Regions from separate parts of the Mesorhizobium sp. genome, predicted to be linked through region 1. Evidence: predicted binding sites of a transcription regulator. Region 1 holds the regulator's gene; the other holds the start of a gene.
The links. The regulator PhoB, encoded in region 1, activates phosphate uptake and scavenging genes when phosphate is short. The targets are predictions, from matches to a motif close to TGTCATNNANCTGTCAT.

Region 1 (15,923 bases):
CGGTGACGCTTGCCGACGGCAGCGTGCGCCATCAGTTCGCGCGCAAGGGCGCGATGATCGCCTCCGACGGCTCGCTCTATCTGATCGGCTCCACCACGGACATCACCGAGCTGAAGCAGCGCGAGGCCGAACTTCGCGAGGCGCGGCAGCGCGCCGTGCTTGCCGACCGCGCCAAGTCGGAATTCCTGGCCAATATGAGCCATGAAATTCGCACACCCATGAACGGCGTGCTGGGCATGGCCGAGCTTCTCGCCAAATCCGATCTGGATCCCAAGCAGAAGACGTTCACCGACATCATCGTGAAATCGGGCAACGCCTTGCTTACGATCATCAACGATATCCTCGATTTCTCCAAGATCGACGCCGGCCAGCTCGTTCTGGACCCGGCGCCCTTCAATCTCGCCGAGGCGATCGAGGATGTGGCGACCCTGGTGTCGACGCGAGCCAAGGAGAAGGACCTCGAGCTCATCGTTCGCATCGAGCCCGGCCTCGGCAGCCAGTTCATCGGCGATGTCGGCCGTATCCGGCAGATCGTCACCAACCTGCTGGGCAATGCGGTAAAGTTCACCGACGAAGGCCATGTCCTGGTCGACGTGACCGGCGAACGGGTTCCGACCGGCACCAAGCTGACCGTCGCCGTCACCGACACGGGCATCGGCATCCCCGAGGAGAAGCTGCAACTGGTCTTCGAGAAATTCAGCCAGGTCGACACGTCGTCGACCCGGCGGCATGAAGGCACCGGGCTTGGCCTTGCCATCACATCGCGGCTGGTCGACCTCATGGGCGGTGACATTGGAGTCGAAAGCGCCGAGGGCAAGGGCTCCACCTTCTGGTTCACCATCACGCTGCCAAGGGCCGTGCAATCGACCGGGCAGCGGATCATGCCGGTGGATGTGACCGGGGCACGGGTGCTGATCGTCGATGACAATGCGGTCAACCGTGCGATCCTGATCGAGCAGATGGCGTCGTGGACATTCGATTCCTGTGCGGCTGAAAGCGGCGCGGAGGGGCTGAAGGTGCTCATCGCCGCGGCCGCTTATGGCGTTCCGGTCGACTGTGTCGTGCTCGACTACCAGATGCCGGGCATGAGCGGCGCCGAGATGGCGCGGATCGTGCGCAACACCGCCGGGCTTGCCGACACGCCGATCATCATGCTGACCTCCGTCGACCAGTCGCTGGCCAACACCAGCTATCGCGATCTTGGCATCGATGCCCAGCTGATCAAGCCGGCGCGTTCCTCGGTGCTTCTGGAAACGCTGGTCGCCACCATCCAGCGTCATCGGCACACGACGGCGGGCGTGAGCATACCGGTGTCGAATGGAGGCGCCGGCAGCGTCGCGACGGAGCCGCCGCTTGTCGCGCCGTCCGGACGCGCACTGCTGCAGCCGCCGCCGGTGCGCCCGCGCCTGCGCGCCACGGCCGGTGGCGAACGGCGTCTGGATATCCTCGTTGCCGAGGACAATGAAGTGAACCAGATGGTCTTCACCCAGATACTCGGCGAGACCGGTTACAGCTTCGAGATCGTCGGCAATGGTCGCAAGGCGCTTGAAGCCTATGGCAAGCTCAATCCCCGGATGATCCTGATGGATGTGTCGATGCCCGAGATGAACGGCCTCGAGGCAACCGCCGCCATTCGCCGGATCGAGGAGGAAAATGGCACGCACATCCCCATCGTCGGCGTCACCGCGCATGCCTTGAAGGGCGACCGCGAACGCTGCCTGGAAGCGGGCATGGACGACTATCTGCCCAAGCCGATCAGTCCCCGAGCGCTGCTGGAAAAGCTCGAGCGCTGGGTTGGATCGGGCGACGAACGCCAGCTCGACGTCGGCTGAAGGAGGCCCGCGACGCGCGGGGTCAGCGCAAGTCCGGGACAGGACGCCGTGGTGGCATAATGTACGGTTGTTACAGAACGGAAGACTGTCGCTGAGAATGCTAGTATTGGTTGCGATGGAGATTCGGCGCAGCTCTTGTGCGAAAGGCTATGGTGCGATCGCACCATATCAAAGTCAGGGTCGAGCCGAGACAATATCTGTATTCGAGTTCCGCTCCTCAGTTACGGGCGGGAGCAGCGACCGCCGGCATGGAACAGCGTCAATCTACCCCAACGGACCTGTTTTCGGCGATGGCTCGGCCAAGACATCCTCTGGCTGAATGCAACGCGCTCCCGCCCGGATTTTCTTTGCTGGGCCGAGAGCTCTTCCATTGGCCGCAAATGACGACTGAAAAAATGCCCAAGCCCATGATTCCCGGGACAAACTTTGGTTGTGCCGGGAAGGGCCGATGAGATTCGCCTCCGGTGCCGTCGAGCGGCGTTACCGGGGTGACATGAAACTGTCATGCGACTGTTATAATCGAAGGCTATTGGCCTCAGCGGGCGCTGAAAGAAATGGCGCCGAGAGACCATCTTCCGAACAGGAGCAGGCCACATGAGACATTTCATCCGCTCGGCGGCTGTTGCGATTGCAATGGCTGCGGCGTCTACCCTCACCCTCTCAGCAGCAATGGCCGCGGATCTTTCCGGCGCCGGCTCGACCTTCATCTATCCGGTGTTCGCCAAGTGGGCCGACACCTACAAGAAGGACACCGGCATCGGCCTCAACTACCAGTCGATCGGTTCCGGCGGCGGTATCAAGCAGGTCATCGCCAAGACCGTGACCTTCGGCGCCACCGACAAGCCGATGTCCGATGCCGACCTCGAAAAGAACGGCCTCGTGCAATTCCCGATGGTGATGGGCGGCATCGTGCCGATCGTCAACCTCACCGGCGTCAAGCCAGGCGAACTCATCCTTGACGGCAAGACAATCGCGCAGATCTACCTCGGCGCCATTACCACCTGGGACGACGCCGCGATCAAGGCTTTGAACCCGACCCTCACGCTGCCGTCCACCGCTATCGCCGTCGTCCATCGTTCGGATGGCTCGGGCACGACCTTCAACTTCACCGACTACCTGGTCAAGCTGTCGCCTGACTGGAAGTCGAAGGTTGGTTCGGACACCGCTGTCGAGTGGCCGGTCGGCGTCGGCGCCAAGGGCAGCGAAGGCGTTGCCAACACCGTCAAGCAGACCGACGGCGGCATCGGCTACGTCGAATACGCCTACGCCAAGCAGAACAAGCTGTCCTACTCCAAGATGTTGAACGCCGCTGGCAAGGTCGTCGAGCCGTCGCTCGAGTCCTTCGGCGCGGCTGCTTCGAATGCCGACTTCAAGGGCGCGAAGAACTTCAACGTCATCATCACCAACGAGCCGGGCGACGCGACCTGGCCGATCGCTGCCTCGACCTGGGTGCTGATCCACAAGGCGCCTAGCGATGCCGCGGCCACCGGCGAAGCGCTGAAGTTCTTTGCCTGGGCCTACAAGGACGGCAAGGAAACCGCAAAGGCGCTCGATTACGTCGCGATCCCCGACAGCGTCGTCGACCTGATCAAGGCTTCGTGGAAGGCCGACATCAAGGCCGACGGCAAGCCGGTCTACGCTGGCGAATAATCATACCTGAAGGGGCGTCGCATCGCGGCGCCCCTTTCCTCCAGACAAAGAGCCGAGCCTGACATGAGCGCTGCCCAGGAAGCCTTGCCAGCCATTCGCGGTTCGCGTGACGCGACCGTCAAACGTTTCGCGCTGACCGATTCCATCTTTCACGGCATGACGCGGGCCGCCGCCATATTGGTTCTGGTCCTGCTCGGCGGTGTTGCGATCTCGCTGTTTGCCGGTTCCTGGCAGGCCCTCTCGACCTTCGGCTTCTCGTTCCTGACCACCGAAAGCTGGAACCCCGTCACCGAGAAATTCGGTGCGCTGGCGCCGATCTACGGAACCATCGTCACCTCGGCGATCGCCATCCTCATCGCCGTGCCGCTCGGCATCGGCATCGCTATCTTTCTCACCGAGCTTTGCCCGCGCCCGCTTCGCCGCCCGATCGGCATGGCAGTGGAGCTTTTGGCCGGCATCCCCTCGATCATCTATGGCATCTGGGGCCTTTTCGTGCTGGCTCCCTTCCTGCAGACGACGGTGCAGCCCTTCATCATCGGCATGTTCCACGGCATTCCCGGCCTCAACAGCCTGTTTGCCGGTCCTCCCTACGGCATTGGCCTGCTGACCTCGTCGTTGATCCTGGCCATCATGGTGCTGCCCTTCATCACCTCGATCACCAAGGACGTGTTCGACACAGTGCCGCCGGTGCTGAAAGAGTCGGCCTACGGCATTGGCTGCACGACCTGGGAAGTCACCCGCCGGGTTGTCATTCCCTACACCAGGATCGGCATCATGGGCGGCGTCATGCTCGGCCTCGGCCGCGCACTCGGCGAAACCATGGCGGTGACCTTCGTCATCGGCAACGCGCATCGCATCTCGACTTCGCTGTTTGCGCCTGCAACGACGATTTCCGCGACCATCGCCAACGAATTCACCGAAGCCGTCGGCGATCTCTATACTTCTTCGCTGGTGGCGCTCGGCTTGATCCTGTTCGTCATCACCTTCCTCATCCTCGCCATCGCCCGCTATATGCTGATGCGCATTGACGCCCGTACGGGAGCCTGACCGATGTCGACAGCCGCATCACTTCACCAGAGCCGCAAGCGCAGGAATGGCGTGATGATGACGCTCTGTGTCATCGCCGCCGGTATCGGCCTGGCCTGGCTTGCGCTGATCCTCGGCGCACTGGTCTACAAGGGCGCAGCCGGCCTGTCCTTTGACGTGTTCACGCAGATGACGCCACCGCCCGGCGACGCCGGCGGCCTGCTCAACGCCATTTACGGCAGCGTGGTGATGACGATCATCGCCGTCATCGTCGGCACGCCAATTGGCGTGCTCGCCGGTACCTACATGGCCGAGTACGGCCGCTTCTCGAAGCTCACCACCGTGGTGCGCTTCATAAACGACATCCTCTTGTCGGCCCCGTCGATCATCATCGGCCTGTTCGTCTACGAACTGATGGTGCGGCCGATGGGACATTTCTCGGCGATCGCCGGCGCCGTCGCGCTCGCCATCCTGGTGATCCCGGTGGTGGTGCGCACCACCGAGGACATGCTCAACCTGGTGCCGAACGCCCTGCGTGAAGCCGGCACCGCGATCGGCGCGCCGCGCTGGGTGGTCATCAAGTCGGTCGCCTATCGCGCCGCGCTGTCCGGTATCGTCACCGGCATATTGCTGTCGATCGCCCGCATCTCCGGCGAGACGGCGCCACTGCTCTTTACAGCGCTCAACAACCAGTTCTGGTCGAGCAATCTCAACGCGCCGATGGCCAGCCTGCCTGTCACCATCTTCCAGTTCGCTCTCAGCCCCTATGAGGAATGGCAGCAACTGGCCTGGACCGGCGCACTCATCATCACATTGACGGTTCTCGCGCTCAGCATCTTCGCGCGCAGCCTGACCGGACGCAGAGAGGACAAATGAGCCAGATGTTGTCGCCAGACATGACGATCGCCGCCGAGGCAGCGACCAAGGCCAAGATCGAGGTCAAGAACCTCAACTTCTACTACGGCCAGAGCAAGGCGCTGAAGGACATCACGCTGTCGTTGCCGGAGCGCAGCGTCACCGCCTTCATCGGACCGTCGGGCTGCGGGAAGTCGACGCTGCTGCGCGTCTTCAACCGCATCTACGAGCTCTATCCCAAGCAGACCGCCGAGGGCCAGGTGCTGCTCGACGGCCAGAACATTCTTGACCGTTCGCAGGATCTCAATCTGCTGCGCACCAAGATAGGCATGGTGTTCCAGAAGCCGACGCCGTTCCCGATGTCGATCTATGAGAACATCGCTTTCGGCGTCAGGCTCTATGAGAAGATCAGCAAGGCCGAGATGGATGGCCGCGTCGAACAGGCGTTGAAGCGTGCCGCTCTTTGGAACGAGGTCAAGGACAAGCTGAACGCCAGCGGCCTCAGCCTCTCCGGCGGCCAGCAACAGCGGCTCTGCATCGCCCGCACCGTGGCGGTGAAGCCGGAAGTCATCCTGCTCGACGAGCCGGCTTCGGCGCTCGACCCATTGTCGACGGCCAAGATCGAGGAGCTGATCGACGAATTGCAAGCCGACTACACGATCGTCATCGTCACCCACAACATGCAGCAGGCGGCGCGCGTATCGAAGCAGACGGCCTTCATGTATCTGGGCGAACTGGTCGAGTTCGACCGCACCGAGAAGATCTTCACGTCGCCCCGCGAGAAGCGCACGCAGGACTACATTACCGGCCGCTTCGGCTGAGCTCAGGCATACGAGGGACAGAATCATGAGCGAACACACAGTCGCTGCTTTCGACGAGGATCTCGGACAGATCAGCAGGCTCATCAGCGACATGGGCGATCTCGCCGGTTCGATGGTCGGCGGCGCGACCAAGGCATTGCTGAATTCCGACAACGCACTGGCCCAGCGCGTCGTGTCCGATGACGCCATCATGGACGCGCGCCAGCGCGAGCTCGACGACCGCGCCATCACCCTGATCGCCAAGCGCCAGCCGATGGCCGACGACCTGCGCCATGTCGTCGGCTCGATCCGCATGGCCGGCGATCTCGAACGCATCGGCGACCTTGCCAAGAACATCGCCAAGCGCGTCGGCACCGTCGGCCTCAGCGTCACCCCGCGCGACCTGTCGCATTCGATCGACGGCATGGCGCAACTGGTGCTGATCCAGGTGCAGGGCGTCATCGAGGAGTATGCGGCGCGTGATGCCGCCGCGCTGGCAAAGCTGCGGGCCGACGACGAACGCATCGACGTCAAATACACTTCGGTGTTCCGCGAACTCCTGACCTATATGATGGAAGACCCGCGCAACATCACCGCGTGCACGCATCTTCTGTTCTGCGCCAAGAATCTCGAACGCATCGGCGACCACGTGACCAACATCGCCGAGAATGCGTATTATGTCCTGACCGGCACGCAACTGCCCGCCAATCGCCCGAAGCAGGACGAGACGGCGATGTCCGCACCGGCTGCATGACAGGGGTGACCAAGCGATGATCGCGCCACGCATCATGGTGGTGGAGGATGAGGAGCCGCTGGGGGTGCTGCTCCGTTACAATCTCGAATCCGAAGGCTACCAAGTCGAGGTGGTGACGCGCGGCGACGAAGCCGAGATTCGCCTGCAGGAGAACGTACCCGACCTCCTCGTACTCGACTGGATGGTGCCGGCGGTGTCGGGCATCGAACTCTGCCGCAGGTTGCGGATGCGCTCGGAAACCGAACGGCTGCCGATCATCATGCTGACCGCGCGGGGCGAAGAGAGCGACCGCGTGCGCGGCCTTTCCACCGGCGCCGACGATTATCTGGTCAAGCCGTTCTCGACGCCCGAATTCATGGCCCGCGTGAAGGCCCTGCTGCGCCGTGCCAAGCCGGAAGTCCTGTCCAGCGTGCTCAAGGTCGGCGACATCGTTCTCGATCGTGAATCGCACCGGGTCTATCGCAAGAAGAGCGAAATCAGGCTCGGTCCGACCGAATTCCGCCTGCTCGAATTCATGATGCGCCACCCCGGCCGGGTGTTCTCGCGCAGCCAACTGCTCGACAATGTCTGGGGCGAGACGATCTATATCGACGAGCGCACGGTGGACGTGCATGTCGGGCGCCTGCGCAAGGCAGTCAACAATGGCCGCATGCCCGATGTCATCCGCACGATACGCGGAGCCGGCTACGCGATCCGGGAAGACTGATGACTACCGTACCTACGCGACGTTCTTGCCGATAGCGCCGGACTTCGCCTGCGCGCCCGGCGCGAAAATCTCCTGGTCGACGAAGGTCAGCGCGCGCATGGCGCAGCCTTCGCGGATCAAAGGCAGTTCGTTCGGTTCGGTATCGAAGGAGATCGATTTCGAGTGCTGGCCGCCGGCGGTCTGTGCGATCGCCTCGCGCAATGCCGGCTCGATCAGGTCGAAGGCGGCGGCGCTGACGCCGACCATGGCGACCGGGGCCGGGTCGATGAGTGCGAACAGGCTGCCGAGGCCAAAGCCGAGCGCTTCGCCGGCCTTGCGATAGGCCGCGCGCTCCGGGCCGTCCTTTTCGCGCGCCACGGCCGCCAGAGTCCGCATGTCCGCGTCGCTGACGTCTATCGGCTCGGCGTCCTCGCCCATCTGTCTTGCATTGCGCCAGATGGCGTAATTGCCGGCATAGGCCTCGACACAGCCGCGCCGTCCGCAGCGACAGAGCGCGCCGTAAGGCCGGTGGATCATGTGGCCGAACTCTCCGCCCGAAGAATGCGTGCCGGTAAACAACTCGCCCTTCAGCACCAGGCCCATGCCGATGCCGTGCGACAGCAGGATGGCGATGAAATCGTCACGGTAACGCTCCGGATCGCGCCAGCGCAACGCAATCGCCATCATGTTGCAGTCGTTCTCCATGGTGGCGGCAATGCCGAATTCGCGCTCCAGTATGTCGGCGAAGGCGATGTTGGTCTCTGGCGTGATCGGCGACCATAGCATGGCGCGGGCATGGGAATCGGTGATGCCCTGGATCGCCAGCGCGATACGGGCGACGCTGCGGACGTCGAGGTCGGGGTCCTCGAGCCGGCGCCGGACGATGGCAACGCATTCGCCGATCAGCTCGTCACGCGGCATGGTCAGCGTGTCCAGCCGGCGTTGCTCCTCGGCTATCACCTGTCCGGCATAGTCGATGACGGCGACCGAGAGAAAATTGAGCGACAGCACAACGGTCATGACCGCCGCCGCTTCCGGATTGAGGCCAAGACCGACCTGAGGCCGGCCCCGCTTCAGCGATCCGGCCTCGCTCGGCTTGGTTTCCGCCAGTATGCCTTCGCCGATCAGATCGGATGAAATCGTCGATATGGTCGAATGGCTAAGTCCGGTGGTCGCCGCGATCTCGGTGCGCGAGGGCTGTCCGGTCCGGCGTACGGCCGCAATCACCATCGCCCGGTTGCGCCGGCGTAGATCGTCGTGACGGATTCCGACCGACATGCTCTTTCACATCCTCCCTGCCGCAGCAGCCTTTTCGTGATGTCGAAGGCCATCAGCGACGCCTGAGGCGCATCGCGCCGCAGGTTGTTTTAAACCAAATTCTGGCAGAAGCCCGCGATCCTGTCATTATTTATTCGGAGCTCGAAAAAAATTCACGTGGACATCAAAATCCATCAGAATCGATGTTGACAGCGTTCCGGTGTTGCATCAGTGTTTTTTCGAGGCTCGAAAAAATGGAGCCTCTGTGCCGGCCTTCGGGTCAGTTTGGTCGCGCCATACGCGGCGCAGGGAGGATAACATGAAAAGATTCACAGCCGCCATCCTGGCGGGTGTCGCCATGTCGCTGACGCTCGTGTCGGTCGCGCAGGCGAAGGGCAAGGTCATCGGCGTTTCCTGGTCGAACTTCCAGGAAGAGCGCTGGAAGACCGATGAGGCCGCGATGAAGAAGGCGATCGAGGCCGCCGGCGACAAGTATATTTCCGCTGACGCGCAGTCCAACCCGGGCAAGCAGCTGACCGACGTCGAAAGCCTGATCTCGCAGGGCGCCAACGCGCTGATCATCCTGGCGCAGGATGCCTCGGCCATCGGACCGGCCGTGCAGAAGGCACTCGACGAAGGCATTCCGGTGGTCGGCTATGACCGCCTGATCGAGAACAAGGACGTGTTCTACCTCACCTTCGACAACAAGGAAGTGGGTCGCATGCAGGCTCGCGAAGTGTTCAAGGTGAAGCCCGAGGGCAACTACGTGTTCATCAAGGGCTCGGGTGCTGATCCGAACGCCGACTTCCTGTTCTCGGGGTCGATGGAAGTGCTCAAGGCAGCGATCGACAGCGGCAAGATCAAGAACGTCGGCGAGGCCTATACCGATGGCTGGCTGCCGGCCAACGCGCAGAAGAACATGGAGCAGTTCCTGACCGCCAACGACAACAAGGTCGATGCGGTGGTGGCGGCCAATGACGGTACGGCCGGCGGCGTCGTCGCGGCGCTGACCGCGCAAGGTTTGGCCGGCACCGTGCCGGTGTCGGGCCAGGACGGCGACCATGCCGCGCTGAACCGCATCGCACTGGGCACGCAGACCGTGTCGGTGTGGAAAGATGCCCGCGAGCTCGGCAAGAATGCCGCCGAGATCGCCTCGCAGCTGGCCGACGGCAAGAAGATGACCGACATCGCCGGCGAGAAGGACTTCACCACGCCAGGCGGCAACACCGTCAAGTCGTTGTTCCTGACCCCGGTCGCCATCACCAAGGCCAACCTCAACGTCGTCATCGACGCCGGCTGGATCAAGAAGGACGAGGTTTGCGCCGGCGTGGCCGCGGGCAGCGTCCCCGCCTGCAACTAAGAAGCCGTCCAACCCTGCTCGATCACGACGCCGCGGCCCCAAAGAGCCGCGGCGTTTTCTCAAAAAGATTTGTGTTTCCGCCTTGGGCGGGTAGCTTCTAGGCTGGTTTCGGCATCCGCGTCAGACGGCAAGCCGTTGGGAGGAAATCATGACCGACACAACGTCCACCCCGCAGGCCGATACCGCGCGGGCGTCCGAGCTCGGCGCGGTTGCCCGTTTCCTGAAGGCGACCGAGATCGACACCCGCATGCTGGGCATGGTCGGCGCGCTGCTGGTCATCTGGATCGGCCTGCACGTGATTTCCAGCGTACGCCTCGGAGTCAATCCACTCGATTTCGACAGCCGTACCTTCCTGACGCCGCGCAATCTCTGGAACCTGTCTGTGCAGACATCCGCGGTCGCCATCATGGCCTGCGGCATGGTGCTGGTCATCGTCATGCGCAACATCGATCTCTCCGTCGGCTCCGTCGAAGGCGTGATCGGCATGGTGATGGGTTTCGCGCAAGTGCATTTCCTGGTGCGGTTCGTCGGGCTTGAGCTCGGCAATCCGTGGATATGGGTCCTGGCGCTGCTGATTGGCCTGGCGCTCGGCCTGCTGATCGGCGCCTTCCAGGGTTTCATCATCGCCTATCTCGAAGTGCCGGCCTTCATCGTGACGCTGGGTGGCCTGCTGATCTGGCGCGGCGCCGCCTGGTGGGTGACAAGCGGCCAGACCGTGGCACCGATGGATGCCACCTTCCAATTGATGGGCGGCGGGCCGGCGGGATCGATCGGCGCGACATGGAGCTGGGTCGTCGGCATCGTCGCCTGTATTGCCGTGGTGTTCGCGCTGTTCAATGGACGGGTGCAACGCAAGCGTTTCCGTTTTCCGTTGCGTCCAATCTGGGCCGAGACACTGCTTGGAGCCGTCACCTGCGCGCTCATCCTGGGTGCGGTCTGGCTCGCCAACTCCTATCCATGGCCGATCGGCATCGTGAACCGGTACGCGGCGGCCCACAACATCACCGTGCCCGAGGGGGGCCTGTTCATCGCTCACGGCATCGCCATTCCGGTGCTGATGGCGATCGCGGTCGGCCTTGTCATGACCTTCATCACCAACCGCACGCGCTTCGGACGTTATGTGTTCGCCATCGGCGGCAATCCGGAAGCGGCCAATCTCGCCGGCATCAACACGCGCTGGATCACCATGAAGGTGTTCATGATCATGGGCGTGCTGGCCACCATCGCCGCGGCGATCTCGTCGGCGCGGCAGAATTCGTCCACCAACGTGCTTGGGACGCTGGACGAGTTGCTGGTCATCGCCGCCGCCGTCATCGGCGGCACGTCGCTCGCCGGCGGCTCGGGAACGATCATCGGCGCGATGCTCGGTGCGTTGCTGATGCAATCGCTGCAGTCAGGCATGGTGCTGCTTGGCGTCGACTCGCCGCTGCAGAGCATCGTGGTCGGGGCCGTGCTGGTGATCGCCGTCTGGCTCGATACCGTTTACCGCAAGCGCGTCTGAGCATGATCCGGTTTTCGGACGAGATCAGCTCAAGCAGGAACTATTAGGGGAGGCATCGCCATGATTGAGAAGACTGCTCCTGCAGCCACCGCGCTGGTCGACATGCGAAACATCTCGATCGCGTTCGGCGGTATCCGCGCCGTCGATGATGCGTCGATCGATCTTTTCCCTGGTGAGGTCGTGGCGCTGCTAGGCCATAACGGCGCCGGCAAGTCGACGCTGATCAAGATCCTGTCCGGGGCCTACAAGCGCGATGCCGGCCAGATCTTCGTCAATGGCCAGGAGGCTTCGATCTCCAACCCGCGCGATGCCAAGAACTATGGCATCGAGACGATCTACCAGACACTGGCGCTGGCCGACAATGTCGATGCCGCCGCCAATCTCTTCCTCGGCCGCGAAATCATGACAGCCTATGGCACGCTCGACGACGTCGCCATGGAAGCGGAGGCACGCAAGGTGATGGGCCGGCTCAATCCGCGCTTCCAGCGTTTCAAGGAGCCGGTGATCAAGCTGTCAGGCGGCCAGCGGCAGTCTGTGGCGATCGCGCGCGCCATCCTGTTCAACGCGCGCATCCTGATCATGGATGAGCCGACCGCGGCGCTCGGGCCCCAGGAAACGGCCCAGGTCGGCGAACTGGTCAAGCAGCTCAAGTCCGACGGCATCGGCATCTTCCTGATCAGTCACGACATCCACGACGTGTTCGAACTTGCCGACCGCGTCTGCGTCATGAAGAACGGACAGGTGGTGGGCACCGCACGCACCACCGATGTGACCCAGGACGAGGTGCTCGGCATGATCATCCTTGGCAAATGTCCACCCGGCGCCATTCCCGGGCCCGGCGCGTTGAAAATCGCCGCCTGATCCGGCTCGGCAAGCTCGGCTGTCGTCACCTGTCGGCGGCCGGCCATTTGCCAATCATGTGATATGCCAGTGATGGCGATGGGTTGGCCCCGGCATTGTCTTGATGCGGCGACTTGCCCATAAAGGTGGCAACCGTTCACGGGCCGCATCATCCATTGAAGAAATTCTTTCCGATCGTTGCCTTCATCGCCGTCGCACTGATCAGCCTGACGATGGCGGGTTTCGCCTACTTCGCCACTCAGGAAGCGGCGCGCATCAAGTTCGAGGCGGCGGCCGATGATGCGCTCAACCGGATCGAAAGCCGCATCGACCTGCATCTCGCCCTGCTGAGGTCCACCCAGGCGCTGTTCGACGCTCGCAATGGCGATATTTCGCAGAACGAATTCGCAGCTTTCTTCAAGGCGCTCGATGTCGAAAACAATTTCGCCGGCCTGCGCGGTATCGGCTTTCTGCGGTTGGTGAAGAGCGGCGATGAGGTCGCCGTTGAACGCGACATCCTGCATGACCAGGGCGTGGCGCACATGGTATACCCGGATACCGCGCTGCCTTGGCGCGCGCCCATTGTCCTGTTCGAGCCGCTGGATCCGGCCAACCAGTCGGCAATCGGCTACGACATGTTCACCGAACCTGTGCGGCGTGAGGCGATCGAAAAGGCGATGGCCGATGATCAGCATCACGCCAGCGGCCTCGCGCAACTCGGCCAGGGTACGGGCGCCACTCAGACTTTCACCGGTTTTTTCGTCTTCGTACGGCTCAACGTCGAAACCGCTCCGGACGTCATCAACGCGTCCAGGTCCTCGACGGCGGGTTTTCTCTACGCTGCCTTTCGCGCCGAAGATCTTTTCCAGGTCGCGCTCAGCCGGGTACCGTTGTTGCCGGTGAACGCCGAAATCTATGATGGTGCGGTGAAAGCCGACAACCTGCTGTTCCGGTCGGAAACGCCGCCTGTCTCGTTGTTGGCGGACAGGCTGCTGGTGACCCGCAAGATCATGGTCGCGGGCCGGCCATGGACCATCCTGTTCAGACCAACAAACGCCTTCGCTCAGCCTTCCTCGCGCGCCATTCCCGTGATGCTGGGCCTGCTGGGGCTGTTGCTTGCGGGCGCCATTGCCTTGGTGGCGCGCTATCAGGAGCGGGCCTATGACGCGGTGTCGCTACTGCACGAAACGACCGAAAAGAGCCTTCTGGAAAAGGACCTGATGCTGCAGGAGATGAAGCATCGCATCAAGAACTCGATCACGCGCGTGCTGGCCATCGCGCGCCAGACGGCCTCGCGCGCCACCGACGTCAACGAATTCTCGTCGTCCTTCTCAGCCCGGCTGCAGGCAATGGCCGCCTCGCAGGACATGCTGACGCGTTCACGCTGGCAGAAGGCCGATCTTGGCGATCTCCTGCGCATCGAGCTTGGCCAGGTGTTCGGCAAGGAGCTTCCCGACGGGCTTCTGACGGGACCCGAGGTGCTTCTCGACGAGACAACGACGCAGGCGCTCGGGCTGACCTTTCACGAACTGGCGACGAATGCGCTGAAATATGGCGAAGCCGGCAGTTCAGTAGGCGCGCTCAAGATCGACTGGTCGCTTGAAGGACGCGGTCGCGACAGGATGCTGGCACTGAATTGGCGAGAATCCGGGCAGAAAAAGCTGGAGCCACCGACCAAGACCGGTTTTGGCACCAAGCTTATCGACCTCAACGTGACGCGTGAGCTGCGCGGCACGATCAGGCGCGATTTTCATGCCAATGGTCTGAACGTGGAAATAAGGGTTCCTCTGACGGCTTAACCGCCAGACAGGCATGACCTTGTCCATGCAGCCACTATCCCAAAACCTCCGCGGGCTTCCGGGCGACATACAATGGGGTGTGCACACATCAAACGGAAATCCGGAAGCCGACGAACCGGCTTCCGGATTCAAATCTCGATTATCGCTGAACTAGTTGCAGCGGGCCGTGTACCTGATGGGGTGACCGTAACGATCATGACCACGATACACGCAACGGCCATTGCGCAGATTGCGCACCAGCAGGCCGGAACCCGCACCGACAGCCGCACCGATAAGCGCGCCCTTGCCGCCGCCGACCAGGCCACCGATGCCGGCGCCGATCAAGCCGCCGCCAACCACGTCCTGCTCGGTGGTGGTGCAGCCGCTCAGCGCAGCCACCGCAGCCACGGCAATAATCATCTTCCGCATAGAGTCACTCCTCACTTTGTGTCGTCACTTAAATAAGCTCCGACCGCCATTTATCATGAAACAACAGTCTTTGCCCGCTCGATTTCATTGTTGGCTAAGATACTCTTTCGCGGAGCGTCCTCCATTGGATGCCACCAGCAGGTTAGAAATCTCCAGGGAAGCATCAAGGGTTCCGTCCGGACGCACGTTCCAGGCGATCTTGTTGTAGTCATCTTCCAGCGCCGGATCGACCTGGAGGCATTTCGCAACGATATGCTCGGCCTGTCCCTGAACATCTCCCAGAGCGAACGGCCTTTCAGCTGTACACGCCGCGGCAGTCTCGAAAACGCTCACCGGAACCGACAATTCCCGGCAGTCGGTCATGGCGTTCGAACATCCTATGACGAGCAGCAAGGCGGCTATGTGTTCCATGGCGACGAGTCCTCTCGCCACAATAACGACTCAAAACCGCCAAAGTTCCTGCCATTGCCGGCTTGTCAACAAATAATTGGAAGCGAGTTATACCGTATTGCCGCAGGAGCTCGCCCGGTTGTGTCCAGGCGGTCAGGACAGCTGGAAGGCCGCCAACAGCAGGATTGCGATGATCAATGCGAATGCCGCGAGGCGCAGGGCGAGGCGAGAAGTTCGTGGCGAAGGTAAGGCCGGCGACTCCGGCTCCTGGAACCCACCCATTGAGACACGGGCGGCCTGTTCCAGCCTGTTCATGTCGGCGACCGTTGTCAAAATCATTCCCCCTTATCGCGCTGCGAACCAAACCGGGAACGTCGAGACGACCGGTACGTTCCAGCGATGTCTGGGAAATTCAGTATCGGCCGTTATGGTGAATAGCCGGTTAAGGTTCGCGTGACTCTGGTCAGTCGGTCTCGAAGTTGCCGGGAGGAACGACGAGGCGATATTCGAGGCGACCAGCCGCGATTTCGAGTGTCGCGGTGCCGTTCAGCGATGCCGGCACGACCCGCTCGAGGGCAACGCTGCCAAAGCGCTTCTCGCTGCGTTGATTGTCGTTGGCTCCAATCGCCTCGGCCCACGTCAACGAGAGAGCCACCTCGCCGGTGCCGGCGGCCAAGAGATCGGCGGTCACTTCGACAAAGCCGCCCGGCCGCGACAATGCTCCATAGCTGACCGAATTGACCGCGAGTTCATGCATGGCCAAGCC
Region 2 (15,923 bases), 800 kb from region 1:
CATGATCATGGCGCAGGCCGACGCTATTGCCCTTCCGGCCGGTCTCTCCGCAACCTCTTCCGCCTCCGCCATGCAGATGGTCGGCGAGCAGCCCTTGCAGGCCGTCAGGGATGAGCGCGTGCAGCGGCTGACGCAGCACGATATCCCCGAGATGCTGGCCCTGGCCTCGCTCACCAAGCCCGGCCCGTTCACGTCAGGGGCGCTCAGCCTCGGCGATTTCTGGGGCGTGAAGGTCGAGGGCAGGCTCGTCGCGATGGCGGGCGAACGCATGAAGCAGCCCGGCTATACCGAACTCAGCGGCGTCTGCTCGCATCCCGAGTTTCGCGGCGCTGGCCTGGGCAGGCTGATGTCCCTGTTCGTGGCAAACCAGATTTTCGCACGCGGCGAAGTACCGTACCTCCACGCTTATGCCACCAACGCCGCCGCGATAAGACTGTACGAGTCCATCGGCTTCCGCTTGAGAAGCGCGATCAATGTGGCTGTCGTTCAACGCGCTGGATGAGAGCTGCTTGCCTCTGGAATTCAGGCTGATTTTGGCTCGAGCCGCCGGAAGCCGACGGCCTCCATCAGCATGTCCTCGTCGACCATGCCGGCATTGTGCAGCGCAAGCAGTGTCAGCGCGATTTCGCGGGCCTCGGGCGATTCCGGCTGTGCCTCGCGGCGCCGGCACGCTTCGTCGAACACGCGTTGCAGCCTGGCGATGTCGGCAGGCTTGAGCAGGCCACGGTCATAAACGGACTTCGGCATGGCGGTCTCCCTGACAGAGGAGCTAGGGCACCATTCCTATATTTCCAGCCTTTCCCGAGGCTTGAGTATAACGGAGCGGCTTCGGCCTGGCCGAAGCCGCTCCACAGTCCCGAAATATGGGTGGATCGTGCCTAGACCGCGATTTTGCCGCCACCCTGCCTTGTGATGGCAACGACCGCCGGACGCACCGGCATGTCCTGCTTGAAGTCAGGCCAGCGGGTCGATGGGTCTTCGTAGTAGGACGGGCGCCCGAACGCTTCCCAGTCCTCGCCGCCATCGCCGGGGTGTTGGACTGCGACGAAGGCGGTCTGGTCGTCCGGCGCGAACAGCGGGCCGCACATTTCGGCGCCGATCGGCACGCGGAAGAACAGCTTTGACGTCGCCCGTGCCGCGCCCTCGGTGTCCACCGCCCACAGGCCGTCCGTGCGGCCGGTGGCCTTCGGGCCCTGGCCGTCGGTGGCGACCCAAAGGCGTCCCGCCGAATCGACGGCGCAATTGTCGGGCATGCCGAACCAGCCATTGACCGTGGTTGCCGTCGAGAATGTGGCGCCGACATCGGCCACCGCCGGATCGCCGCATTTCAGCAGCACTTCCCACTTGCCCTTGGCGGCAGCGAAATCACCACCGTCCTCGGCGATCTCGATGATATGGCCGAAGGCGTTCCCCGCGCGCGGGTTGGCGGCATCGACCTGGTCGGCCTTGCGCTTCGAATTGTTGGTCAGCATGACATAGACCTTGCCGTTGACGGCATTCGGCTGGATGTCCTCGGGGCGGTCCATCTTGGTGGCGCCGAGCAGGTCGGCGGCGCGGCGCGTCTCGATCAACACGTCGGCCTGGCTGGCGAAACCATTCTCGGCGGTCAGCGGTCCATGGCCGAAGACGATCGGCAGCCATTCCACCGTGCCATCCTCGGCGAATTTGGCGACATGCAGCGTGCCGTCGTCGAGCAGGTCCTTGTTGGCCGCGCGATCGTTGGCGTTGAAAGTGCCCTTGGTGACGAATTTGTAGACATAGTCGAAGCGCTCGTCATCGCCGAGATAGAAGACGACGCGGCCATCCCTGGCGACGATCGACTCCGCGCCCTCATGCTTGAAGCGGCCCATGGCGGTGCGCTTCTTCGGCGTCGAGGTCGGATCGTCGACATCGACCTCGACGATCCAGCCAAAGCGATTGGGCTCGTTGGGTTCCTTGGCGAGGTTGAAGCGGTCGTAATGTGCCGCCCATTCATAGGCGCCTTCGGGAATGCCCAGGCGCTTGTAGTTGGCGGCTTCCCCGTGGCCCTCGGGAAGGTCACCGGAGAAGTAGCCGTGGATGTTCTCCTCGGCCATCACATAGGTGCCCCACGGCGTCACGCCGCCAGCGCAGTTGTTGACGGTGCCGAATACCTTGGTGCCGGACGGGTCGGCGTTGGTCTTGACGCGGTCATGGCCGGCGACCGGGCCCGACAGCGCCATTTCGGTGTTGGAGGTGATGCGGCGGTTGAGCTTGCCGTCGCGCACCACCTGCCATTTGCCAGACACCTTGCGGATCTCGACGATGGTGCCGCCATGCGCGGCCATCTCGACATCGACCTGCTCCTTGCTGAGTGGTGCTTGCTTCACCTTGCCGTCGGCGATTGTGACAAGGCCGGGGAACATCAGATGCGGGTTGGTGTATTCGTGGTTGACCACCAGCAGGCCATGTTCGGCCGAGCCGTCGATCGGGATGTAGCCGACATAATCGTTGTTGTAGCCGAACTGTTTCGCCTGGGCCTCGGCCGACTGCCTCGTCGGCTCGAATTCCGGCGAATCGGCAAACAGCGGATCGCCCCAGCGCAACAGCACGTCGGCGTCATAGCCCGGCGCGACATGGTGCCTGTCGTCGATGCCGGCTTCGAGCTCGTCGAAGTTGAAGGCCGAGCCTTCCGCCGCGCGCGCATCGTCGGCTGCGACAAGCGCCAGTGGGCTGACGGTGGCGGCAATGGCCGCGACGGCAAGCGAACCCCTCAGGAAACCCCGTCGCGAGAACCTGGCGGCGATGATCTCGCCCATGGTGCGGTTGTCGGTGGGGTTGGTGCCAGCGCCGTCGTTTTCCTCGAGCAGGCTGGTGCGGAATCTTGTGTCGGCGGAGCGATCGTCGGTCATAGGCGTGCCTCTGGCTTTGGAGTGGCTGGAGCGGGGGGTGCCTGTTCAACCCCTTATAATCGCCCGATCACATTTTCGTGACAAAGCCGCGGTCATTTGACCTTAACCGGCGTCGGCGCGACGTGCGGCACCGGGCGGCATTCTCTCCGTCGCCGCGATCCTGGCCCGATGGACCTTGCTTGACGTGCCCGCGCGGTTCGGAAACAAGGGCTGCCAAAAGGATCATCGAGGGGCAAAAGGTGAGTTTTTCCGGATTACTTCAGCTCGGTGTTTCAACCGTCATCTTCCTGCTGGCCGCGACGGCGGCAAAGCAATGGGGGCTGGCGCCAAGCCTGGGCAAGATCGTGCTGACACTGGCGCTCTATTCGCTGGGCAATCTGATCATGCTGAGGCTGATCCGCGAATTCGGCATGTCCGTTTCGTTCAGCCTGTCGGCGGTCATTCAGCTTGTTTCGGTGAACGTCGTGGCGCTGGTCTTCTTCGGCGAGCGTGTCAACGCGCTTCAGGCGACCGGCATCGTGCTGGCGATCGCGGCGGTGGCGCTGATCACGCTCGGGCCCTATCTTCAGGGTCGATTGTAGGACCACCAGCCCTGTGAAAACCACTGCACGCACGCTGATCAACTGGATCGAGTTCCCGGTTCTGCTGGCCGGATCGATCATCGCTGGCGCTTTGTGGGGCTTCGAGGAACTGATGGAAGTGGCGCGCGCCACCACGCCGCACGCCTTTGACACGGAAATCCTGCTTGCCTTCCGCGAGCCGGGCCAGCCGAACAACCCTATCGGTCCACCCTGGCTGGAAGGCGCCGTGCGCGACATCACCAGCCTCGGCAGCGCCAGCGTCCTGGTGCTGATCACGGCGGCGGTGATCATTTATCTCTTGCTGGTGCGCCGGTGGGGAACGGCGCTCTTCATGTTCGTGGCGGTGGCGGGCGGACAGGTGCTGTCGAGCCTGTTGAAGTTCGGGATCGACCGGCCCCGACCCGAGCTCGTCTCGCATCTTGTCAACGAGACGTCGCTGTCCTTCCCGAGCGGGCATGCCATGCTGTCGGCGGTGACCTATCTGACGCTGGGTTCGCTCGCGGCCCGCTTCCTGCATGGGCGAACGACGAAGATCTATGTGCTGGCTCTCGCCGTGTTGACCACTTTGCTGGTCGGCGTCAGCCGCATCTATCTCGGTGTCCACTGGCCATCCGACGTGCTGGCCGGCTGGTGCGCCGGCTTCGCCTGGGCGATGCTGTGCTGGCTGGTTGCGAGAGCCTTGCAGCGGCGAAAGGTGGTCGACGACGGCGAGTGAGCCGGATGGTGATGATGCCTGCCTATGACGGCCGCATGATCATCCGCCGGGGCTGCCTGCGATTCCGCACGGTTCTATCTCGCTGACCTTGCCGCGCACCACCCCGGCCGTGCCGACTGCCACCGCCTTCGCCGCAGCCTTGCCGCCGGAACCTGCCAGGCCGCCGGCAATGCCAACGGCTCCACGGACGGCCCCCGTCGCTTTGATTTGCCGGACAACATACTCATTCCCTGCCTGACAGTCGTGCATCTGCCTGACTGCCTGGGCGGCGACCAAAGCTTCCTTCAGACCTTCCGGCGCATTCGGCCCCGCCGCCAGCGTGGCAAGCTTGGCATGCTGGCCGGTTGAAATCGGCGGATCGGCGGTTGTCGCCTGGCTGCAACCGGAGGCCATCAGGCTTGCCAGCACTGCCCGCGAGTGCCTTGGCCTCAATCGCCCGTGCGCCCTTCCTGTCTCCCATTTTCCGTGGAACGACACGTTACTTCTGTCCGATCGTTTGGTCGAGGATCAGGCTGCGGATCTTGGGCGTCAGGGGTCTCACTATATCCACGAAGGGACGGCCCTCGGCACGCAACACCATCAGGCTGTCGATCTGCTCGTCGATGGCGGAGATCGTTTCACCCTTCTGCGTGCCGCTTAGCTCCTCCATGTCGGAAACCGCCTTCTTCATCCTGCCGAAGATCGGATCGAGTTCCGCGATGGGGATGGTGGCCAGGAATCCGCGCACGGTTTCGCCCAGCGCGACCTCCCAGCTTTCGGCGGTAAAGCCGGCGGCGGCGATCAGCCCCTTGTCGGCCGCGTCGCGTTCGTACCAGTCGGCGGCGATCTCCTCGTCATAGGCGAACTGACCGTATTCAGGCTGGAGAGCCGCGATCAGGCCAACGACGGCGGAAGCGTCGCGCGAGGTCAGCGCCATGGCCCGGGAGGTTGGAAATATGATGCAGAGAACCAGTATGAGCGCGCCGACCCGGCATAGTGTCGCCAGGGAATCAGCCATAGCAATCCTCCACCAAGCCGGCCCGGGCATTGCTCGCCGCCTGCGACTGCAGCACCGAGCCACCGATCGAGGCGGCCTGACCGGCAATGACCCCACCATTGCCAGCCAGACCGCCAAGGCCCCCTGCCGCCGACAGGACGCCGCCAAGCAGAGCCGCATTGGTCTGCGCCCGCGCCGCCTTCTGGGCGGCCTCGGCGCAAGCCGCTTCCTTCTTCGTCGCCTTGTGCTGGATCTTCTTGCTGTTGCCCGCGCTTGAGACCGGCGCTGTGTCAGCCTCGATCTGGCCGGTCTGGCATCCGGCCAAGGCGATGGTCAGCGCCAGCAAAATTCTCTTCGTCATGTCGGCCCCTCATTCAGACAGTGCGCGGCGGCTTCAGATCGTGATGCGCGCCGCTGTCTTGCCCCCGCGCGGTTCCGGTTTCGGAAGCGCGCCGCAAACTAGGTTCGACAAAACAGGGTGGCTTGGACAAAACGGCCCTAAACACGGCCAAAACGGCATTGGATTGACGTTTCAGGCACCTCGGCGCATATCAGCGCCCTCCTGGGCATGGGGGTGCCGATGACTGCGACGATGGGGCCGTCCGCTTCGTTCCGACTGACCACGGACATGTTTCCGGAGCGGGATCGTGTCGAGCTGACGCGTGAGGTCTATGGCCGTACGGTCCTCAAGGTCGACCTCGATCCACTCGCGCCGACCCATGTCGACATGCGCGTGCGGATGTTGCCCGGGCTTGGCCTCGCCACCGGCAAATCCTCCGAGTTCCGGGTACATCGGCCGGCGTCGATGATCGACAGCGACGACCTCGTTCTCCTGGCGGCTCTCGACGGTTCCAGCATGATGAAGCATCGAGGCCGCGAGGAAGCGGTCGGTGCCGGCAATGCGCTGATGATGAGCAGCGAGGAGGTTGGCCTCAACGTGATCGCTCCTGGCGGTTTTCGCTTCGTCAATCTGAGTTTCTCGCTGAAGCGGATTTCGCCGCTTGTCGGCGATCCGGCCGCGGTGCTGATGCGGCCTTTGCCGACCCAAGGCGGAGCGATGCGGTTGCTGATAGACTACGTCCAGTCGATCCAGGAACTCGGCGACGGATTGCCTGCGGAGGCCCTGAATCTCGCCTCGACGCATATCTACGATCTCGCCGCACTTGCCCTGGGCGCGACGAGGGATGCGGCCGAGATCGCGCGAGGCCGGGGCGTTCGCGTCGCCCGGTTGCGGGCAATCAAGGCCGACATCGTCGCCCATGGCGGGCATGTCGCGCTGTCGGCCGAGGACGTCGCCGCCCGCCATCGCCTGTCGCCGCGTTATGTGCGCAAGCTGTTCGAAAGCGATGGCACCTCGCTGTCGGATTTCATGCTGCGCCAGCGGTTGGTCCGCGCCCACCGCATGCTCGGCGATATCAGCCATGCCGGCCGCAGCATCACGGACATTGCATACGAGGCCGGCTTCAACGACCTCTCCTACTTCAACCGGGCGTTCCGAAGGTGCTATGGCGCGACGCCTTCGGATGTGCGCGCCGGGCTGGCCAGATCGCTGCGCGCGGCGACGGACGAGGAAAAGCCGTAACCTGTGTCCGGCCGGACAATCCACAGGGAGTTGGCGGCTTGATCCGACCTCGCTCCATTGTGAAAGAATCCCGGCGGAAGGACGCCGATCGTGCGGGCGATCATCATTGCGGCGAACAAGCCCGACAGGAAGGAACTTGCCAGCACGAAACCGGGCACCTGCGCCAGCGCGGGGTCCACACCCAGGGCGACACCTTTGGCAAAGCGGATGACGATGATGGCAGCGATGAGGGCCAGCGGCACCCAATCCCCTTGCAGCACCAGCCGCCCGTCGGCGAGCATCGTGGCGGGACGGCGGCGCGCCACGGCAAGACCCGCCAGCGCGCCGGCCACGGCGCCGCAGGCGAAACCGAGCAGCCCGCTCGCCGAAATGCCCGACGAAGCCAGATTGTAGAGTGCAAGGCCGGTGATGAGAGCCGGCATCACGAAAAGCCGCCGCGGCGCCACGACGCGAGCCTGGGTGCGCTTCCAGCCGATGAGCAGGCCGTAGAGGATCAGCGGCCACACCCACACCGGCGTGTGGGACAGTATGCTGGCCGCGCTGGGGACATCCGTGCCGGCGGCAAGGGTCCCGCCGCTGGAGGCCAGGACGAAGCCCGTGGCAAGAACGGGAAGGCCAGGCTTGCCTGCCGGGATCGAGATCTTCCGGTAGTGGCGGGCGAGATGAAGGGACATTGTGGGTCTCCGTCTGATGTTGAAGGCTGGCCGCCGGCGCGGTATCAGCTTGGCCGGTTCGCCCGGCACCATGGCGGCGCGAAGCCGGTGCATCAAACGCGTCTTCGGCAAGGGACGAACGGCTACGTGAAAGACACGCTGGTGCATTCCACGCTTCGCGAAATGCAGGCCTTGCTGCTCTCGCCGCGCTTCTGGGGAGCGCTTGTGGCCGTATCGGCCATCCTTGGCCTCACCGGGCCTTTCGGCACCTATCAGGAGCTTCAGCTCCTGCCGCGCTGCGCCTACTGGCTGGCGCTGGCCTTGGTGACTTTCGTCGCCGGCTATCTGGCCATGCGGCTGACGCTCGGTATTCTATTCGGCAATGCCGGCGCGCAGCCGGTCCGCACCGTGGTGGCCGGCATCGCGGCCGGGGTCCCGGTGACGCTGGTTGTGCTGCTGTTCAACCATGCGCTGTTCGGCGGCCCTGTGCCGTCGGCGGCCGAGGTCTTGAAACTCTTCGTCAACTGCAGCCTGATCGCGGCGGCGATTTCCTTTCTTTCCACCCTGGCCGGCAGAGGCGCGCGGGGCGTTGTGGTCAATGGCGCCGTGCCGACCGCGGAACGCGCCGGCAGTGATGCCAAGGACGGCCTGCAGGAACGTTCCCCGCCGTCAGTCTCGCCTGCGCCGCAATCCACGCGTCCGTCGCTGAACGACCGGCTGCCGCATGCCATACGCGGAAAGATCACCTATCTGTCGATGCAGGATCACTACGTCGAGGTGCACACCGACAAGGGCACGGCGCTTGTCCTGATGCGGCTTGCCGATGCCATCCGCGAGGCCGGGGATACTCCCGGCCTGCGGATCCACCGCTCGCATTGGGTGGCGCTGGATGCCGTCACCGGCAGCCGGCGCAAGGAAGGCAAGCTGTTCCTGAAGCTGGGAGAGAGCGTGATGCTGCCAGTCAGCCGGTCCTATGCCGATGCCGTGCGCAAGGCCGGGCTGGTCTGAACCCCTGCGCGGCTGCGTCTTGCCGGGTACGAGAGTTCGTGCCGCTCCGGTCTTCGACAGCGATCAGGCCGCGGCAGGCGCATCCTCTTCATGCGTTGCCGCTCCAGCCAGATCGTCCCGCGCCTTGCGGGCAAGTTTCCTTGTCGACCGCTTGGGACTATCCCCGAACAGCTCGGCCGCTTCCTTGAGGCATGCCTTCTTCAAGTGCTTTTCCGAGCGCTTCAAGAGCTTGGCCAGAAGCCGCGTCTCCCTTGGCGGCCCGAGCGGCCGATCATCGGCATCGAGAAGGGCGCGCATGACCAGCACATCGTGCAGTTCGCCCAGTCTCTCGCCGAGCTCGTCCACCGCCTTGCGCCTGGCCTTGATCGGCGTCGGCCAAAGCCGTCCCAGCAGCGACAGATGCATGCCGTGGGTCTTGGCGGCTTTGCGCAGGTCGTGGAAATCATCGGCGTCGCCACGCGACCCCGCCGTGTCCAGCGCCTTTCTGGCGCGACGCAGGGTGAGGCGCGCGCCCTCCGCCAGCACATCGGCGGCCTGTTCGGGCATATCGGGCAGGGAGAGCGTGCCGATGCGGCTCCTTCCGGCCTCGCAAGCGGCGATCGCGGCCTCGATCGTCGCGGCAAGATCGGCGCCGGCATGCAGCGCCTCCTGGTTCTTGACCAGCCTCTCGCGCACCGTGTTCAGCCCGCCACCGGCGCATTCTTGCGGGAATTCGGCCGCCAGCCGATCGATGGTCTCGATCAGCGCCGTCGCTTCGCGCGCCCCGGCAAGAAGTCCCGCGACCTCGCGGTAGCACTGGTTCTCGGCCGCGCAGAATGTTTCGTTGCCGGAATGAACGAGGCGCAGCAAGGCGCGCACGCTCTTCAGCCGTTTGCGGCATTTGTGCAGCGCCTGCTCCGGCTGACTGGGCGCGGCGTCCAGATGGACAAGCGCCTTGTCGATTTCCTCGGCGAGGATGCGCCTGACCTCGCCGGTCAGCGGCAGGCGCGGATCAATGCGGAAACTCATGCGGCGATCTCCGGAATCCCCCCAAGGGCGAGCGACGCGTTGTAATATCCCGGCTCGCCGGTGACTTCGCGGCCGAGCCATTCTGGCAGCATTTCGTCCGGAACGTCGTCCGGCGTCTCAAGTTCGGCGACCACAAGCCCTGCAAGTGCGCCGCCGAAAACATCGACTTCGTAGAGGTAGCCGCCATGCCTAACATGGTGCCGTGTCTTCTCGATGACACGTCCGATGGCGAAGGCGAGCATTTCCTCGGCTTCGGCCAGGGGTATCACATATTCGTATTCGTCGCGCTCGCGGCCCCTGCTGCCGAATTTCAGCGTCAGCTTGGCCGAGGTGCCATCGCTGATGCGCACGCGTACCGAACGGCCGGTCGCCGCGGCGAGGTAGAACTGGCGGATGCGTATATCCGACTCGACCAAGTCTCGCCACGCGGTGCCGGAGACCAGGAACTTGCGCTCGATTTCCTTGACCATGGGGCGGCAATAAAGCGCGCACTGCCGCGGAAGGCAAGCCGGAGATGGTCGCATCGACTTGACTTTAATCATTCGATTGATTAAAAATTCTATATGAGCAAGACTGAAAGTGCAGCGGTTCCGGCGCGGGGAACGACGCAATCTCCCGCCGAAACAACGCGCGCGGCCCTTGTGCAAGCGGCGCTGAAGCTGTTCGGACGGCAAGGGTTTGACGGCACGTCGACACGTCAGATCGCTGCCGAGGCCAAGGCCAATATCGGGTCGATCGCCTATCATTTCGGTGGCAAGGAAGGGCTTCGCATCGCCGCCGCCGATTACATCGTCGAGACCATCCAGGCGATTGCCGGGCAAACGATCGGCGGCCTGCCGCCAGTTGCCGGAGCATCTGCTCCAGAGGCGGCGCGGGCGCAGCTATTCATGGCCCTGGAGCGCATGGTCGGCTTCATTGTCGCAAGCCCGCGGGCGGGTGAGATCGTGCAGTTCGTGTTGCGCGAACTCTCTCACCCGACGGCGGCGCTCGACCGCATCTACGAGGGCGTGTTCGAACCGACGCACCGTCGCATCTGCCTCATCTGGGAACAGGCGACGGGCGAGCCGGCAGAGAGCGAGTCCACCCGGCTCACCGTCTTCACGCTGATCGGCCAGGTCATCTATTTCCGCATTGGCCGCGAAGCGGTGATGCGCCGCATGGGCTGGCAGTCAATCGGCGATGCCGAGGCAGGCAGGATCGCAGCGGTGATATCTGACAATCTCGGCGCCATCCTGGCCGCCAGGAAGGGATGAACCATGAGTTTCCTCTGTTCTCTCCCGCTCGCCGCCCAGCTTTTCAGCAGCTGTGCGCAGGTGCCGCTCGCCGTCGGCTATGTCGAGGGCGACTACGTGCTGCTCGCGCCGATCGAGGTGGCGCAGGTCGAGACCGTGTCGGTGAAGCGCGGCGACCGCGTCATGCCGGGCACGCCCGTGGTGACGCTGGAAAGCGATGACGCCAAGATTGCCGTGGCCCAGGCCGATGCCGCCCTTGCGCAGGCCCAGGCGCAACTCGCCGACCTGCAGGTGGGCAAGCGGCCGGAAGAGATCGCCGCACTCAAGGCGGCGGTCGACATGGCCAAGGCGCAAGCGGCCGACGCCAAGCGCAAATACGACCGTGCCAGCGATCTGTTCAAGCGCGGCGCCGGAACGCAGGCCGATTTCGACACGGCCGCCGCCACACAGGAGACGGCCGACGCGCAGGTCGGCCAGGCCGAAGCCAATCTAGCCGTAGGCGGCCTGCCGGCGCGTCCGGAGACGATCAAGGCCGCGGACAACCAGGTCAAGCAGGCCCAGTCGGCACTGGAGCAGGCGCGGTGGCGGCTGTCGAAGCGCTCGCTCGCCGCACCGTCGCCGGGACGTGTCAACGATGTCATCCGCAACCCCGGCGACACCGCGGGGCCGACCGCGCCGGTGATCTCCATGCTGCCGGACGGCGCGGTGAAGCTCAGCGTCTACATACCGGAAAGCGCGTTCTCGTCGGTGAAGATCGGCACGATGCTCAGCGTCCGGTGCGACGGCTGCGGAGACGATCTTTTGGCTCGCGTCAGCTATGTCTCGCCGGATCCGGAGTTCACTCCGCCCGTCATCTACTCGCTCGAGAACCGGCAGAAGCTGGTCTATCTGGTCGAGGCGCGGCCGGAGGGCGACAAAGGTGCCCTGCAACCCGGGCAGATTGTCGATGTCGATCTCGCGGACCTTGGAAAATGAACGCCATCGACGTGCACGGCCTGGTCAAGCGCTTCGGCGACAAGACCGTCGTCGATCATGTGACGATGTCGGTGGCTGAAGGCGAGATCGTCGGCTTCCTCGGCCCGAACGGCTCGGGAAAGACCACCACCATCCGCATCATGTGCGGTCTGCTGACGCCCGACGAGGGCGAAGGCACGGTGCTCGGTTTCAACATCCGCACCGACAGCCTGAAGATCAAGCTGCAGGTCGGCTACATGACGCAGAAGTTCTCGTTCTACGAGGACCTGACGATCGGCGAGAATCTCGAATTCGTGGCGCGGCTCTATCAGTTGAAGCCCGTTGCCGAGTATGTCGACAAGACCTTGGAAGAGCTTGGCCTGACCTCACGCCGCAACCAGTTGGCCGGCACGCTCTCCGGCGGCTGGAAACAGCGGCTGGCGCTCGCCGCCTGCATCATGCACAAGCCGAAGCTGCTGCTGCTCGACGAGCCGACGGCGGGCGTCGACCCCAAGGCCCGGCGTGAATTCTGGGATGAGATCCATCGGCTGGCCAGGGGCGGGCTGACGGTTCTGGTCTCCACCCACTACATGGACGAGGCCGAACGCTGCCACCGCATCAGCTACATTTCCTATGGCAAGATGCTGGCCAGCGGCACGGTGGACGAGGTGGTGAGGAATGCCGGCCTGACGACCTATGTCGTGCAGGGGCCGCGCCTCGACCTTGTCTCGGCGGCATTGGAAGGCCGCGCCGGCGTCGACCAGGTGGCGCCGTTCGGCGCGACACTGCATGTCGTCGGCTCCGACAAGGCGGCGCTTGAAGCAGCGCTCGCCGATGTCGAGAAAGAGCACAAGGGCGTGACCGTGACGCCTGGCGAAACCAGCCTGGAGGATGTCTTCATCCAGTTCATGGCCGGCTCCAAGGACAACATGGCCAAGGATAGTTCGGGATGAACGCCATCTTCTCCTTCGCCAGGCTGGGCGCGCTGCTGATCAAGGAATTCATCCAGATGCGGCGCGACCGCATCACCTTCGCCATGATGCTGGGCGTGCCGCTGATGCAACTGGTGCTGTTCGGCTTTGCCATCAACAGCGATCCCAAGAGCCTGCCGGCGGCGCTCGTGGCCATGAGCAACGACCAGTATACACGCGCCATGGTCTCCGCCCTGCAGGTCACCGGCTATTACCGGTTCGACTATGTCGCCCACAGCGCCGAAGAGGCCGAAGCCCTGATGGCCAAGGGCGCCGTCTCCTTTGTCGTCACGATCCCCGCCGATTTCGCCAGGCGGGTGGAGCGCGGCGACAGCCCGCAGATCCTGATCGAGGCCGACGCCACCGATCCTTCGGCGGCGAGCGGCGCCGTCTCGACGCTGAGCACCGTCGCCAGCCAGGCGCTGCTGCGCGCGCAAGGCATGCAGGAAACGGCCGCCGAAAACGCCAGGGGGCAGCTGCAGGTGGTGGTCCACCAGCGCTACAATCCCGAAGGCATCTCGCAATACAACATCGTGCCTGGCCTGCTCGGCGTCATCCTGCAGATGACCATGGTGATGATGACGGCCATGGCGCTCACGCGCGAGACCGAGCGCGGCACGATGGAAAACCTGCTGGCGATGCCGGCGAGCCCCGCCGAGATCATGCTGGGCAAGGTGCTGCCCTTCCTGGTGGTCGGCGCGGTGCAGGTGGCGGTGGTGCTGGTGGCGGCCAAGCTGCTGTTCGCCATCCCCTTCGTCGGCTCGCTGACGCTTCTTCTGTCGGCGGTGCTCGTCTTCGTGCTCTCGCTGGTGCTGCTCGGCTACACGATCTCGACCATGGCGCGCACGCAGATGCAGGCGATGCAGCTGACCTTCTTCTTCTTCCTGCCGTCGCTGCTCCTGTCCGGCTTCATGTTTCCCTATCGCGGCATGCCGGGCTGGGCGCAGGTTCTGGGCGAGATCTTCCCGCTGACGCACTTCCTGCGCATCACCCGCGCGGTCATGCTGAAGGGCGCCGACTTCAGTGCGATCGGCGGCGAGATCGCCTGGCTGGTGCTGTTCGTGGCGGTCTTCGCCGGTACCGCGCTGCTGCGGTTCAGGCGGACGCTGGATTAGCCTGTCGGCTACGCCGCCGCCATGATCTGTGCGTAGGTGCTGTAGTCGACATTGCCGCCCGACAGCACCACCACGACGCATTTGCCGGATAGCTCGATCTCGCCCGACGAAAGCGCGGCCAGCCCCACGCACCCGCCGGGCTCGACCACCAGCTTCAGATAGGCCATGGCGTCGCGCACCGCCTGTTCGGTCGCCTTGTCGGAGACGGCAATGGCGCCGGCGAGGTTCCTGCGGTTGATCTCGAAGGTGATCACGCCCGGCTCGGCGGTCAGGATCGCGTCACAGATCGAATTGTGGCCCGGTTCGTTCGAAACCCGGGCACCCTTGGCCAGCGACCGGCGGGTGTCGTCGAAATGCTCGGGCTCCACCGCCCAGACCGCGGTGTCGGGCGAGGCGTCCTTCACCGCCACGGAGATGCCACTGGTCAGGCCGCCGCCTCCACATGGGACGATGACCGCGTCGACGTCCACTCCAAATGTCTTTGCCTGGCGCATCAGCTCGAGGCCGATCGTGCCCTGGCCGGCGATGATCGCGGGATCGTCAAAGGGCGGCACCAGGATCATGCCCTTCTCCATGTAAGGGCGAACCACCGTCATGCGGTCATCGCGAAAGCGGTCGAACGGCACCACTTCCGCGCCCATCTTCCGCACGTTGCCGATCTTCATCGCCGGCGCGTCGGCGGGCATGGCGATGACGGCCTTGACGCCGAACATCGCCGCCGAGGCGGCCACGCCTTGCGCGTGATTGCCGGACGAAAAGGCGACGACGCCATGGCTGCGTTCCTCTTCGCTCAGTGACGATAGCTTGTTGTAGGCGCCGCGAAACTTGAACGAGCCGGTGCGCTGCAGCGTCTCCGGCTTGAACAGGATGCGGGCGCCGAAACGCTTGTTCAGTTCCGGCGATTCGATGAGCGGTGTTTCGACGATCAGACCGGAAAGCCGGGCTTCTGCGTGGCGGATATCGGCAATGCCGGGAAGCGTGGTCATGGCGGGTCCTGCGGAAATGTGGTCCGCTCATGGTGCACGGAAAGGGCCGCGCGACGCCAATGAAAAAATGTGACGGTTACAAAGTCTGGGAGACACCGTGACTTGCGAGATCACGACGGCCTCGGCTGTCCGCCGACATCTCGTGCCGCCACGCCAGGCGTCCCAGCCGGGCGCCAGCTGCCTGCGGCAGCTCCCCGGTTCGTGCCCTTTGAAAGGTCCGCCGGACCTTTCAATTCGCCTTCGGCGAACCGGGCCCTCACCCCAATAGCGCCCGCTGCCTTTTGGTCCCGCCCAGCTTGCGCCAGTTGTTGAAGCGGTGCGTGGCGGCGGCAAACGAGATCTTCATCTGCTGGGCGACCGTGTAGCGGGTCTTGCCTTCGTCGAACAGTCGGTAGCAGCACTCGACGCCCTCTTCCGTCAGCTTGCCGTCGGGAGCCTTGTTGTGTGGATTGGCGGGATCGAATTTCTCGACCTGCTGTTCGACCAGGCCTTTCAGGCGCTGAAGGTCCGCCTCGATGCTGGCGATGAGATCGATAACGGGCTTCGGGTCAAAAGCTTGTACATGCGGTTTTGCCGGCATCCGCGAACTCCTTCTTGTTGGGTTGTGCATCTAATATAGGTGAACATTCACCGATAATGAAGGGTGCCCGCCGCACTCCGTCTTCAACTATTCTTGACGCTGGTCCCGCCACGCGGTTGACCGGGGGCGTGTCAAACTCTAGTTTAGAACTATTCTAAACTAGGGTGAACTCCTCATGCTTTCTCGTGTTTTCGGCTTTGGCCGCCGTCCCTTCGAATCGCTCTCGGAACAGGAGATCCTGGCACTGGCCATTTCTTCCGAGGAAGATGACGGGCGCATCTACCGTGCGTATGCCGACGGGCTGGCGGAAAGCTTTCCGCAATCGGCAAAAGTGTTCGAGGAGATGGCCGAGGAGGAAGATGGCCACCGCGATGTGCTGATCGAGCTCTTCCGCAAGCGTTTCGGCGAGCGCATCCCGCTGATCCGGCGCGAGCATGTGAAGGGTTATTTCGAACGCAAGCCAGACTGGCTGGTCAAGCCGCTCGGCATCGAGCATGTGCGCAGACAGGCCGAGGCGATGGAGCGGCGCGCCTATCTGTTCTATGTCGAGGCGGCAAAGCGCACCACCGATGCCTCGACGCGAAAACTGCTCGATGATCTGGCCATCGCCGAGCAGGGACATGAGACGCTGGCGCAGCGGTTGGAACAGAAGCACGTCACTGGCGAAGTCAAGGACGAAGAGGCCGCCGCCG

Region 2: the regulator PhoB is predicted to act here: its motif matches at 2,937-2,953, upstream of ACO07C_RS16565 (PhoX family protein).

The regions. Positions count from the first base shown of each region.
Region 1 covers NZ_OZ245860.1:4,280,381-4,296,303, forward strand. Annotated here, with positions in the region: gene ACO07C_RS20430 (response regulator) at 1-1,832, shown strand, start outside; gene pstS (phosphate ABC transporter substrate-binding protein PstS) at 2,427-3,482, shown strand; gene pstC (phosphate ABC transporter permease subunit PstC) at 3,546-4,529, shown strand; gene pstA (phosphate ABC transporter permease PstA) at 4,533-5,384, shown strand; gene pstB (phosphate ABC transporter ATP-binding protein PstB) at 5,381-6,184, shown strand; gene phoU (phosphate signaling complex protein PhoU) at 6,210-6,917, shown strand; gene phoB (phosphate regulon transcriptional regulator PhoB) at 6,934-7,623, shown strand; gene ACO07C_RS20465 (ROK family protein) at 7,636-8,880, opposite strand; gene xylF (D-xylose ABC transporter substrate-binding protein) at 9,179-10,219, shown strand; gene ACO07C_RS20475 (sugar ABC transporter permease) at 10,368-11,720, shown strand; gene ACO07C_RS20480 (ATP-binding cassette domain-containing protein) at 11,781-12,581, shown strand; gene ACO07C_RS20485 (CHASE domain-containing protein) at 12,737-14,359, shown strand; gene ACO07C_RS20490 (hypothetical protein) at 14,510-14,767, opposite strand; gene ACO07C_RS20495 (hypothetical protein) at 14,852-15,178, opposite strand; gene ACO07C_RS20500 (sensor histidine kinase) at 15,621-15,923, opposite strand, start outside.
Region 2 covers NZ_OZ245860.1:3,481,427-3,497,349, reverse strand. Annotated here, with positions in the region: gene ACO07C_RS16575 (GNAT family N-acetyltransferase) at 1-502, shown strand, start outside; gene ACO07C_RS16570 (hypothetical protein) at 523-747, opposite strand; gene ACO07C_RS16565 (PhoX family protein) at 879-2,870, opposite strand; gene ACO07C_RS16560 (hypothetical protein) at 3,110-3,451, shown strand; gene ACO07C_RS16555 (phosphatase PAP2 family protein) at 3,465-4,166, shown strand; gene ACO07C_RS16550 (hypothetical protein) at 4,206-4,574, opposite strand; gene ACO07C_RS16545 (hypothetical protein) at 4,645-5,163, opposite strand; gene ACO07C_RS16540 (hypothetical protein) at 5,156-5,503, opposite strand; gene ACO07C_RS16535 (AraC family transcriptional regulator) at 5,723-6,724, shown strand; gene ACO07C_RS16530 (DUF6622 family protein) at 6,646-7,398, opposite strand; gene ACO07C_RS16525 (LytTR family DNA-binding domain-containing protein) at 7,525-8,385, shown strand; gene ACO07C_RS16520 (CHAD domain-containing protein) at 8,449-9,393, opposite strand; gene ACO07C_RS16515 (CYTH domain-containing protein) at 9,390-9,863, opposite strand; gene ACO07C_RS16510 (CerR family C-terminal domain-containing protein) at 9,957-10,646, shown strand; gene ACO07C_RS16505 (HlyD family secretion protein) at 10,650-11,600, shown strand; gene ACO07C_RS16500 (ABC transporter ATP-binding protein) at 11,597-12,532, shown strand; gene ACO07C_RS16495 (ABC transporter permease) at 12,529-13,665, shown strand; gene ACO07C_RS16490 (threonine/serine dehydratase) at 13,674-14,651, opposite strand; gene ACO07C_RS16485 (hypothetical protein) at 14,908-15,231, opposite strand; gene mbfA (iron exporter MbfA) at 15,407-15,923, shown strand, end outside.